3 regions of the Streptomyces sp. NBC_00461 genome follow, and region 1 is predicted to be linked to each of the others. Evidence: predicted binding sites of a transcription regulator. Region 1 holds the regulator's gene; each other region holds the start of a gene.
The links. Region 1 encodes HspR, which represses chaperone genes until heat shock. Its sites were predicted from a motif close to TTGAGNNNNNNNNNCTCAA; they were not measured.
Positions count from the first base shown of each region.

Region 1 (4,103 bases):
GGAGAGCGGTGGCCCGGACGAGGGCTGAGCTTGAACCGATGAGAAAGGAGGGGCGTCGAGGATGAGCACCAAGGACTTCATCGAGAAGGACTACTACAAGGTCCTCGGCGTCCCCAAGGACGCCACCGAGGCCGAGATCAAGAAGGCGTACCGGAAGCTCGCCCGCGAGTTCCACCCGGACGCCAACAAGGGCAACGCCAAGGCCGAGGAGCGCTTCAAGGAGATCTCCGAGGCCAACGACATCCTCGGAGACCCCAAGAAGCGCAAGGAGTACGACGAGGCCCGCACCCTCTTCGGCAACGGCGGCTACCGCCCGGGGCCGGGCGGCGCGGGCGGCTCGTTCAACTTCGACCTGGGCGACCTCTTCGGAGGCAACCCCCAGGGCGCCGGGGGTTCCGGGGGCTTCGGCGGCGGAATCGGTGACGTCTTCGGGGGCCTGTTCAACCGCGGCAGCTCCGGCACCACGCGGGTGCAGCCCAGGCGCGGCCAGGACATCGACACCGAGGTCAGCCTCAGCTTCACCGAGGCGATCGAGGGGGCGACGGTCCCGCTGCGCATGTCCTCGCAGTCACCCTGCAAGGCCTGCTCCGGCACCGGCGACGCGAACGGCAACCCGCGGGTGTGCCCGACGTGCGTCGGCACCGGCCAGGTGGCGCGGGGCTCCGGCGGCGGCTTCTCGCTGACCGACCCCTGCCCGGACTGCAAGGGCCGCGGCCTGATCGCGGAGAACCCCTGCGAGGTCTGCAAGGGCAGCGGCCGCGCCAAGTCGTCCAGGACCATGCAGGTCCGCATCCCGGCCGGGGTGTCGGACGGCCAGCGCATCCGCCTGCGCGGCAAGGGCGCCCCGGGCGAACGGGGCGGCCCGGCGGGCGACTTGTACGTCACCGTGCACGTCGAAGCGCACCCGGTGTTCGGCCGCAGGGACGACAACCTCACCGTCACCGTCCCGGTGACGTTCGCGGAGGCGGCCCTCGGCGGCGAGGTCAGGGTTCCCACCCTGGGCGGCCCTCCCGTCACCCTGAAGCTGCCTCCGGGCACGCCCAACGGCCGCACCATGCGTGCCCGGGGCAAGGGCGCGGTCCGCAAGGACGGCACCCGCGGCGACCTCCTGGTCACCGTCGAGGTGAGTGTTCCGGTGGACCTGACGGGGAAGGCTCGTGACGCGCTGGAGGCGTATCGCGAGGCGACCGCGGGCGAGGACCCGCGGGCGGAGCTGTTCCAGGCCGCGAAGGGAGCTTGACAGAGATGGACGGCCGTCGACGCAACCCGTACGAACTGACCGAGGAAACCCCGGTCTACGTCATTTCGGTGGCGGCCCAGCTCTCCGGCCTGCACCCGCAGACCCTGCGCCAGTACGACCGCCTCGGCCTGGTCTCCCCGGACCGCACGCCCGGCCGCGGCCGCCGCTACTCGGCCCGCGACATCGAACTGCTGCGCACCGTGCAGCAGTTGTCGCAGGACGAGGGCATCAACCTGGCCGGCATCAAGCGGATCATCGAACTGGAGAACCAGGTCGCCGCGCTCCAGCAGCGCGTCGCCGAACTCCAGTCGGCGGTCGAGGGCGCGGCGGCGGCGATGCAGCAGCGTGAGGCGGCGGTGCACGCGTCGTACCGCCGCGATCTGGTCCCGTACCAGGAGGTGCAGCAGACCAGTGCGTTGGTGGTGTGGCGGCCGAAGCGGCAGCAGTCCGACTGACGTCCTCGCGGCAGGTCGTGGAAGGGGCTCGGAGACATTCCGGGCCCCTTCGCCATGTTCGGGCCTTCGGGTGACAGACCGACACGTAGTGGCCTGACTCTAACGTTGACGTCTCATTACCCGGTTATTCCTTGACGATCGTGTGAAGAAAGCGTTGGCTTCCTTCACCTGGGCCGCGTGAAGCACCCTGGTTCGGAAGGTGTCGGAAGGTAAGCGCAGTGAACACCCGTAGCCGTCGTATCGCCCTGTGCGTGGCAGTCGCCACGACCGCCCTCTCGCTCTCCTCCTGCGGGGTGCTGAACGTGTCGGGGGACGGCAAGTCGGCGAGCCCCACGAAGGGCAACGACGTCACCATCGGGCTGCTGCTGCCGGAGACGGCCAACACCCGGTACGAGAACTTCGACTACCCGATCATCAAGGAGCAGGTCGCCTCGCTCACCAAGAACCAGGGCAAGGTCGACTACGTCAACGCCGGCCAGAGCGCGGACAAGCAGGCGTCCCAGATGCAGAAGATGATCGATGACGGGGTCGACACCATCCTGCTGGACGCGGTGGACGCGCACGCCATCGCCGGTGAGGTGAAGAAGGCGAAGGACGCCGGTATCCCGGTCATCGCCTACGACCGGCTGGCCGAGGGCCCCATCGACGCGTACATCTCCTTCGACAACGAACTCGTCGGCGAGGTCCAGGCCCGCTCCCTGCTCGACGCGCTGGGCAGCGGCGTCGACACCTCCGACAAGATCGTCATGATGAACGGCTCGCCCACCGACCCGAACGCCAAGCAGTTCAAGGCGGGCGCCCTGTCCGAACTCAACGGCAAGGTGACGATCGCCGAGTCGTACGACACCAAGGACTGGGACCCGAAGAACGCCGAGTCCAACATGACCGAGGCGATCAACGCGATCGGCAAGGACAACATCGCGGGCGTCTACTCCGCCAACGACGGCATGGCCGGCGGCATCGTCAAGGCCATGGAGGACGCCGGCATCACCAGCCTGCCGCCGCTCACCGGTCAGGACGCGGAACTGGCTGCCGTGCAGCGGATCGTGGCAGGCCAGCAGTACATGAGCGTGTACAAGTCGTACCCGCAGGAGGCCCAGGCCGCCGCGCAGATGGCCGTGGCCAAGGTGCAGGGCAAGGACATCGAGTTCGACGCCCTCACCCAGGACACGGTCGACAGCCCCACGGACAAGGGCATCCCCGCGCAGCTCGTCACCGTGACCGCCCTGACGAAGAAGAACATCAAGGCGACGGTCGTCGCCGACGGCATCTACAAGATCTCCCAGATCTGCACGTCGAAGTACGCCTCGAAGTGCGCGGCGATCGGCCTCAAGTAGGCCGGTTGTCGACCGTCTCCCTCGTGTGCCGCGCGGACGACGCGAACCCGGTGCCGGCCAGGTTCGCGTCGTACGTGGAGCAGCCGCCCGAGCCTGGGTTCACGCCACCCGGGTGAACTCCACCGACACCTCCGGCGGCCCGCCGGCCACACCCCGGTAGATGCCCTTGTGCGGGGTGACGTCGTCGTAGTCGCGGCCTCGGGCCACCACGACGTGGGACTCGTCGGCCCGGGTGCTGTTGGTGGGGTCGTAGCCGCACCAGTCGCCCGCCCAGTACTCGATCCAGGCGTGGCTCTGCCCGGCGACGGGACGGTGGAGTTCGGCCTCGCGGTCGGGGTGGAGGTAGCCGGAGACATAGCGGGCCGGCAGTCCCACGCCCCGCAGCAGGGCGACGGTGAGGTGGGTGATGTCCTGGCAGACGCCCGCGCCCTGCTCCCAGGCCTCCGCGGGGGACGTGTTCACGCTGGTGGCGCCGGGCAGGTAGGACACCCGGCCGGCGACCAGCGCGGACACGGCCGTCGCCGTGTCGTGCGGGTCGAGGCCGGCCGCCGCCTTGCGCGCCTTCTTGACGAGCTTCGCCGGGACCGTCGTACGGACCGTCGGGCTCGTGAACTCCAACAGGCGTGAGTTGACCGTGAGTTCGGCCAGTTTCGCCCAAGTGGGCGCCGCCGGGAGCGCGTCGGCAGGTGACGTCTCGACCAGGCTGGAGGCGGTGATGGTGAGGTTGCCGTGCGGGTCCATCAGGTCGAAGCCGGTGACCTGGGTGCCCCAGTAATCCCAGTACGACCAGGTGGCCGTCGCGGGGCTCACGGTGACGCGGGCGTCCAGGGTGGTCTGGCCGGGCAGCGTCAGCGGGGTCATACGGACCTCGTTGTGCGAGGAGGCCGCGGGCTGGGCGTAGGAGACCCGGGTGGTGTGCTTGATACGAAGGCGACGAGCCATCTCAGGCTCCTTCCTGGGCCCACTCGACGGGCCCCTGGTACGGGAAGAACCGCTCCGCCACCGCGTCCGCGGACGCCAGACAGGCCTGCTGCAGATCCCGCAGCAGGACCGGGAGCTGGTCTTCGAGGG
Region 1 is NZ_CP107902.1:5,353,607-5,357,709, forward strand. Features, by position in the region: gene grpE (nucleotide exchange factor GrpE) at 1-28, shown strand, start outside; gene dnaJ (molecular chaperone DnaJ) at 62-1,240, shown strand; gene OG870_RS25075 (heat shock protein transcriptional repressor HspR) at 1,246-1,695, shown strand; gene OG870_RS25080 (substrate-binding domain-containing protein) at 1,914-3,032, shown strand; gene OG870_RS25085 (transglutaminase family protein) at 3,132-3,974, opposite strand; gene OG870_RS25090 (alpha-E domain-containing protein) at 3,976-4,103, opposite strand, start outside.

Region 2 (4,103 bases), 1.3 Mb from region 1:
CCAGCCGGGGCCGTTGTCGATGTCCAGGCAGAGGGCGTCGTACGTGTCGGATGTCTCATTGACGTAAGTGATCAGGTCCGCCTCGACGATCTCCGTGCGCGGGTCGGCGACGGCCTGCGCCGAGAGGGCGGCGAGGGGGCCGTCGCGATGCCAGTCGATGATGGCGCGCTCGCGCTCCACGACGGTGATCGCGCCCCAGTACGGGTCGGCCGCCGCGTGCGCGAGGGAGAACCCCACACCCAGGCCTCCGATCAGTACGTCCGGTTCCGTGCGCCGGCCCAGGGCGTCGCGTGCGACGTCCACGAGCCGCCGCTCCGAACGGCCGTCGGAGGTGTCCATCAGGAAGCAGCCGTTGGCGATGATCTGCAGCAACGCGCCGTGCCGGCGCAGCACGACCTCGCCGTACGGGCCCTCGCGCCGGTCCAGGACTAAAGGGGTGTCGCAGCTGGCGGTCATGGCCCCATCCTGCATGAGCTGCGGGGCGCGCCGCGGGCCTCACGCCGCGAGTGCCGTGAGAAAGAGGAGCGCGGGCGAGCCGTGGGGTGGCGGCCGCAGGGCTCCGGCAGGGGCGTGGTGCGAGACGGTGGGAGGACGAGCGGAGCGGCAGGTAGTGCTGCAGTGAACCGATGCGCGCGGGCCTCCGCGACGACGCCATCAGCGACGCCTCCGTCCACCGCACCGGCGACCGGGACCCGGCGACCCGGGCGGCGCACGCCGGCACGGCCGATGGCGAGGAACTGCCCCCGGACGCGTAAGAAGCCTGAGAGGTTGCTGTGAATCGCCTCTCGCGTGGCGTCGGTCACAGACAGGGACCCCTGCGGTTGTCGAGGGTGGAGCGCAACAGAAGGAGCGCCTCACCGTGGAACACACCGCGACGGCCGAGAACGAGCCCTCGGTCGCGCCCCCGCCCGGCGTGTCCGGGCTCCTGGACGGCATGCCCCGCCAGCGCGGCCCGGCGAGCATCGTGGCGCCCAGCCTGCCGGTGCCCGTCCGCACGGCCCGCGCCCTCCGCCCCTGGCGCCTCCTGCCGACCCCCACCGGCACCCCGTTCACCTTCGCCTACGCGGCAGTCCTGGTCCTCACCTCACTGATCACCGCGTACGCCTCCCCCTCTCTCGTCTACACCCTCTACCAGGCGTCCAGCACCGACGTGGCGCACCTCGTGCAGACGCCCGTCCTGGTGCTGCTCGCCAGCGCCCTGTGGGTGGCGGGCGGGATCGCCTCGCCGTACATGTTCGCGTTCCTGCTCGTCATGACCGCGCTGGAGCGGCGGATGGGCGGGGGGCGGGCGGCCGTCGTCTTCCTGCTCGGGCACGTCCTGGCCACCCTCGCGACCGAGGGCACGGTGGGTCTCGCGGTCCTGGTGGGCCATCTCCCCGACAGTTCCCTGCACCGCCTGGACTACGGCATCAGCTTCGGCGTGGCGGCGGGCGTCGGCGCCCTGGCCGGACTGCTCACGCCGTGGCTGCGCTGGCCGTTGCTGGCGCTGTTCGGCGGAATGCTGGTCCAGGACCTGATCGAGTTCACGGACCCGATGACCAACTGGGGGCACCTGATCTCGCTGGCGATAGGCATCGCGACCTGGCCGATGATCAGGCGCTGGCACCGGGCGGGGCCGCCCGGCGCGGCCCGCTAGCGGCCCTGGTAGTCCCGCGGTTCCTGGGAGTCCTGGGGTTCCTGGGAGCCCTCGGGCTTTTGGGGGTCGCAGCCTGTGAACGGGTTCGGGAAGCTGCAACGCCGTTCCTGTGAACGGCGTTGCAGGTTCTTGGCGTTGGCCCTGCAAGCCCGAGGCCGACATGCCCCGCTCAGGGCCGGCCCGCCGGGCCCACGAACTTCGCGCTCGTCAGCGGGGCCACAGTGCGCCAGCCCAGCGCCTCGTACAGCGCCCGCCCCGCCGGAGTCCCCGCCAGCACGCCCGTCTCGGCGCCCTGCTCGGCCGCCGTGCGCTGCAAGGTCCGCATGACCACGCTCCCGAGCCCCCGTCGCCGATGTGCCGGCGCGGTCTCGATCCGGTCGGCGACCGCCGTCGCGCCGTTCGTCGCGATCTGGCCGCGGGCCGCGAGTGACCCGTCCGGCGCCGCGACCAGCACCGTGGTGACACCGCCCCGCGTCCAGGACCGCAACCGGTGGCCGTACGGAACCTCCGTCTCCTCGGCTCCCGTCAGCGGAATCGTCATCAGATACCCCGGTTCCGGATCCACCCACCAGCCCGCGCCCACCCACTCCCGCGCCACCGACGGATCCCGGAACACCTTCAGCCAGACACCGGCCCCGGTCACCGCACCGGCCACCTTCCGCACGGTGTCCTCGTCGACGTCGTCGTTCGTCGCGCCGAAGACATGGCGCGAGACCTGGTCCACCAGCCCCACGTCGACCGTCCAGCCCCATGGTTCCTCCATCGGGGGACCGGCCCGGCGCGAGACGACCCACCCGTGCACCCATGCCCGTACGACCTCGTCCACGACACCCCTCCTGTAATGACTGAGTTCCACCTTCGTCTATTACTGAACCGAAGATATGTGCAGCTCACGCTCCATCGACAGAGGTGATCGCTCACGGCGAACACGACCTCGGGAACATTCATGGCGTCCCGTGCATTGAGTCGGCATAACTCAACTTGACTGCCGGAGGGTAGATCATGGCTTCGACGTCCACACCGCTCACCCTGCCCGTGCTGCCACTCGACGACGAGGTCGTGCTGCCCGGCATGGTGGTGCCGCTGGACCTGAACGACCCCGATGTACGCGCCGCGGTGGAGGCCGCCCAGGCCGCCGCCCGGTCCGAACCGGGGAAGCCGAAGGTCCTGCTGGTGCCACGTGTCGACGGCGCATACCCGGGCACCGGCGTGCTCGGCACCGTCGAGCAGGTCGGCCGGCTGGCCGACGGCGACCCGGGCGCCCTGATCCGCGGCCGCGGCCGAGTGAAGATCGGCGCCGGCACCACCGGCCCGGGCGCCGCGCTGTGGGTCGAGGGGACGAGGATCGACGAGAGCGTGCCGGAGCCGCTGCCCGGCCACGTCACCGAACTGGTCAAGGAGTACAAGGCCCTCGCCACCGCCTGGCTGCGCAAGCGCGCCGCCTGGCAGGTCGTGGACCGCGTCCAGGCCATCGACGACGTGTCCCAGCTCGCCGACAACTCCGGATACTCGCCCTTCCTGACCACCGACCAGAAGATCGAACTGCTGGAGACCGCCGACCCGATCGCCCGTCTCAAGCTCGCCACCCAGCAGCTGCGCGACCACCTCGCCGAGCAGGACGTCGCCGAGACCATCGCCAAGGACGTCCAGGAAGGCGTCGACAAGCAGCAGCGGGAGTTCCTGCTCCGGCGCCAGCTGGAAGCCGTCCGCAAGGAACTGCGCGAGCTGAACGGCGAACAGGACGGCGAGGAGTCCGACGACTACCGCGCCCGCGTGGAGGCCGCCGACCTCCCGGAGCACGTGCGGGAAGCGGCGCTGAAGGAGGTCGACAAGCTGGAGCGGTCCAGCGACCAGTCCCCCGAGGGCTCCTGGATCCGCACCTGGCTGGACACCGTCCTGGAACTCCCGTGGACCACGCGGACCGAGGACGCGTACGACATCCAGGGCGCCAAGGCGATCCTCGACGCCGAGCACGCGGGCCTGGAGGACGTGAAGGAGCGGATCACCGAGTACCTGGCGGTGCGCAAGCGTCGCAGCGACCGCGGCCTCGGCGTCATCGGCGGCCGGCGCGGCGGTGCCGTCCTGGCCCTCGTCGGCCCGCCCGGCGTCGGCAAGACGTCTCTCGGCGAGTCGGTGGCACACGCCATGGGCCGGAAGTTCGTCCGCGTCGCCCTCGGCGGAGTGCGCGACGAGGCCGAGATCCGCGGCCACCGCCGTACCTACGTCGGTGCCCTGCCCGGCCGGGTCGTCCGCGCCATCAAGGAAGCCGGTTCGATGAACCCGGTCGTCCTGCTCGACGAGATCGACAAGGTCGGCTCGGACTTCCGCGGCGACCCCGCGGCGGCACTGCTGGAGGTCCTGGACCCGGCGCAGAACCACACGTTCCGCGACCACTACCTGGAGGTCGAACTCGACCTCAGCGACGTCGTCTTCCTCGCCACGGCGAACGTCCTGGAGGCCATCCCGG
Region 2 is NZ_CP107902.1:6,609,557-6,613,659, forward strand. Features, by position in the region: gene OG870_RS31055 (spermidine synthase) at 1-456, opposite strand, end outside; gene OG870_RS31060 (hypothetical protein) at 627-755, shown strand; gene OG870_RS31065 (rhomboid-like protein) at 860-1,636, shown strand; gene OG870_RS31070 (GNAT family N-acetyltransferase) at 1,806-2,462, opposite strand; gene lon (endopeptidase La) at 2,639-4,103, shown strand, end outside.
Region 2: a site for HspR is predicted at 2,598-2,616, ahead of lon (endopeptidase La). Genes of this name have one in related genera too.

Region 3 (4,103 bases), 2.7 Mb from region 1:
CCTGGGCCCTCGCGCACGCCGTGCTGCACCTCGGCTTCGGACACGTCCCGGCGGTGAAGGGCCCGCAGCCGCGCGAACAGCCCGACCGGTACGACCTCGCCGCGCGCTGCGTCGTCGTCAACCGCTTCCTGCTGAACTTCACCATCGGCACCACCCCCGAGGAACTCCCCGCGTCCTATCCTGACGGCGACGAGGAGCAACTCGCCGCGCGCTGGCGGCGGGACGGGATCCCGCCCGCGTACGAGCGCTGCGGAACGGCGGGCGACGAGCCCGACCTGCTGCTCCTGCCGTGGGCGGGCTGGATGCAGCCCCCGGACCACCAACTGGCGTTCGCCACCGCCCTGACCCGGACCGTGTCGGCGGCGATGGACATGGCGGGCGGCCGCCGCGACTCCCTCACCGGCGAAGTGGCCCCACAGCGCCCCTGGCAGCAGGCCCTGAGCTGGTTCATCTCCTCCTACCCGCTGCTCGGCGGCATCGCGGCCGGCATCACCCTCGTCGCCGACGCCGAACTCACCCGCGCCCACGGCATCTCCGTCGCCGCGGTGAACCCGGAGTCCGGCGAGATCTACATCAACCCCCTGCGCCGGTTCGACGGCGAGGAATGGCGGTTCATCCTCGCCCACGAGATGCTGCACGCCGCCCTGCGCCACGGCGACCGCTGCGGCACCCGCGACCCCTACCTGTTCAACATCGCCTGCGACTACGTCATCAACGGCTGGCTGTGCGAGATGCAGGTCGGCACCATGCCGGACGGCCTGCTGTACGACCCCGCCCTCGCCGGTCTCTCCTCCGAGGAGGTCTACGACCGCCTCGCCGGCGACCTGCGCCGGATGCGCCGCCTCGCCACCCTGCGCGGCAAGGGCCTCGGCGACGTCCTGGGCGCCCCGCTGGGCCCGCCCGGCGACTACGTCGACCTCGACGAGTTCTACCGCCGCGGCCTCCACCAGGGCCTGGACCTGCACCAGCAGCAGGAGCGCGGCCTCCTGCCGGGCGGCCTGGTCGAGGAGATCCGCGCGCTCAGCCACCCGCCGCTGCCCTGGGACGCCCAACTGGCCCGCTGGTTCGACGAGTTCGTGCCCAGCCCGCAGCCCGTACGGTCGTACGCGCGCCCCTCCCGGCGCCAGTCCTCCACCCCGGACATCCCGCGCGCGGGCCGCTACTTCCCGCCCGAGGAGATCGCCCGCTGCACCTTCGGCGTGGTCCTCGACACCTCGGGCTCGATGGAGCGCACGCTGCTGGGCAAGGCCCTCGGCGCCATCGCCTCCTACGCAGGCGCCCGCGACGTACCGGCCGCCCGCGTCGTCTTCTGCGACGCGGCCCCGCATGACGCGGGCTATGTGCCGGTCACCGAGATCGCCGGCCGGGTCCGGGTCCACGGCCGCGGGGGCACGGCCCTGCAGCCCGGCATCGACCTGCTGCACCGCGCGGACGACTTCCCGCCGGGCGCCCCCGTCCTCGTCATCACGGACGGCTGGTGCGACGTGCTGCGGATGCGGCGCGAGCACGCGTATCTGATCCCGCAGGGCGCACGCCTGCCGTTCACCGCGCGTGGGCCCGTGTTTCGGGTGCAGTAGGCAGGAATGTGATCGGATGGCGTCGCAAGGAACAATCGGAATTCGGAAGGACTCACCGTGGCAACCACGCGCTCCGCACACACCGTCTGGGAAGGCAGCCTGATCGAGGGCAGCGGTGTCGTCAATTTCGACTCCTCCGGTGCCATCGAGGCACAGCCGGTCACGTGGGCCTCGCGCTCCCAGGACGCCAACGGCAAGACCAGCCCCGAGGAGCTGATCGCCGCCGCGCACTCCAGCTGCTTCTCCATGGCGCTGTCGCACGCCCTGAACGGCGCCGGCACCCCGCCCACCAAGCTCGTCACCTCGGCGGACGTGAACTTCCAGCCGGGTGAGGGCATCACCGGCATCCACCTCACCGTCGAGGGCACGGTCCCCGGCATCGACAACGACGCCTTCGTCGCCGCCGCCGAGGACGCCAAGAAGAACTGCCCGGTCAGCCAGGCCCTGACCGGCACGACGATCACCCTGTCGGCCAAGCTCGCCTGACACCCGTAGGGCCTGTACGGCCTTCGATGCCGCGCCCCGCCGGTCCGGGGGCGCGGCACCGTCGTTTCCGGGGTACCCGGCGTACGTGGGGTACGCGGCATTGACAACAGCCCACTCAAGTTTTGTGCTGGAGTCTGGAAGCGCCCTGGCGGAAGGGGACGGAGATGGCACGTGCGGTCGGGATCGATCTCGGGACCACGAACTCGGTGGTGGCCGTCCTGGAAGGCGGCGAACCCACGGTCGTCGCCAACGCGGAGGGAGCCCGGACCACACCGTCCGTCGTGGCCTTCGCCAAGAACGGGGAGGTGCTGGTCGGCGAGGTCGCCAAGCGGCAGGCCGTGACGAACGTCGAGCGGACCGCGCGCTCGGTGAAGCGGCACATGGGCGACGCGCAGTGGCGCTTCCCCGACGAGGGCTCCGTGGACGGTACGCGCTACCGGGCGCAGGAGCTGTCCGCGCGGGTCCTGCAGAAGCTGAAGCGCGACGCGGAGTCCTACCTCGGCGAGGACGTCACGGACGCGGTGATCACCGTTCCGGCGTACTTCGACGACTCGCAGCGGCAGGCCACCAAGGAGGCCGGGGAGATCGCGGGACTGAAGGTCCTGCGGATCATCAACGAGCCCACGGCCGCCGCCCTCGCCTACGGCCTGGACCGGGGCGAGGAGCAGACCGTGCTGGTCTTCGACCTCGGCGGCGGCACCTTCGACGTGTCACTGCTGGAGATCGGGGACGGCGTCATCGAGGTGAAGGCCACCAACGGCGACACCCACCTCGGCGGCGACGACTGGGACCAGCGGATCGTCGAGCACCTGGTCAAGAAGTTCAGGGGCCAGTACGGCATCGACCTCGGCAAGGACAAGATGGCGCTGCAACGGCTGCGGGAGGGCGCCGAGAAGGCGAAGATCGAACTGTCCAGCTCGTCCGAGACGACGATCAACCTGCCCTACATCACGGCCTCCGCCGAGGGCCCGCTGCACCTCGACGAGAAGATGACCCGCGCCCAGTTCCAGGAGCTCACCGCGGACCTCCTCGACCGCTGCAAGACCCCCTTCCACCAGGCGGTCAAGGACGCCGGCATCAAACTGTCCGCGGTCGACCACGTCATCCTCGTCGGCGGCTCCACCCGGATGCCCGCGGTCACCGACCTGGTCAAGGACCTCACCGGCAAGGACCCGCACAAGGGCGTCAACCCCGACGAGGTCGTGGCCGTCGGCGCGGCCCTGCAGGCCGGTGTCATCCGCGGCGACGTCAAGGACGTCCTGCTGCTCGACGTATCACCGCTGTCCCTGGGCATCGAGACCAAGGGCGGCATCATGACGAAGCTGATCGAGCGCAACACGACGATCCCGACCCGGCGTTCGGAGATCTTCACGACGGCCACCGACAACCAGCCCTCGGTGGGCATCCAGGTCTACCAGGGCGAGCGGGAGATCGCCGCGTACAACAAGAAGCTGGGTGTCTTCGACCTGACCGGGCTGCCGCCCGCCCCGCGCGGGATCCCACAGATCGAGGTCGCCTTCGACATCGACGCCAACGGCATCATGCACGTGTCGGCCAAGGACCTGGCGACGGGCCGGGAACAGAAGATGACGGTGACCGGCGGTTCCGCCCTCCCCAAGGACGACATCGACCGCATGATGCGGGAGGCCGAGCAGTACGCCGAGGAGGACCGCGGCCGCCGCGAGGCCGCCGAGACCCGCAACCAGGCCGAGCAACTCGTCTACCAGACCGAGAAGTTCATACGGGACAACGAGGAGCGCATCCCCGCGGACACCAGGACGGAGGTCCAGGAAGCCGTCACGGAACTGAAGGGCCTGCTGGAACGGAACGCGGAGACGGGCGAGTTGCGCACCGGCGTCGAGAAACTCGCCACCGTCAGCCAGAAGATGGGCCAGGCCATGTACGCCCAGGCCGACCGGCCCCCCACCGACACCGACACCGACACCGACACCGACACCGGCACCGAACAGCACACCGCACCGCCGGAGCAGGACGGCGTGGTCGACGCCGAGATCGTCGACGAGGACGACCGCGACACCA
Region 3 is NZ_CP107902.1:8,073,398-8,077,500, forward strand. Features, by position in the region: gene OG870_RS37435 (vWA domain-containing protein) at 1-1,577, shown strand, start outside; gene OG870_RS37440 (OsmC family protein) at 1,635-2,063, shown strand; gene dnaK (molecular chaperone DnaK) at 2,228-4,103, shown strand, end outside.
Region 3: a site for HspR is predicted at 2,164-2,182, ahead of dnaK (molecular chaperone DnaK). Genes of this name have one in related genera too.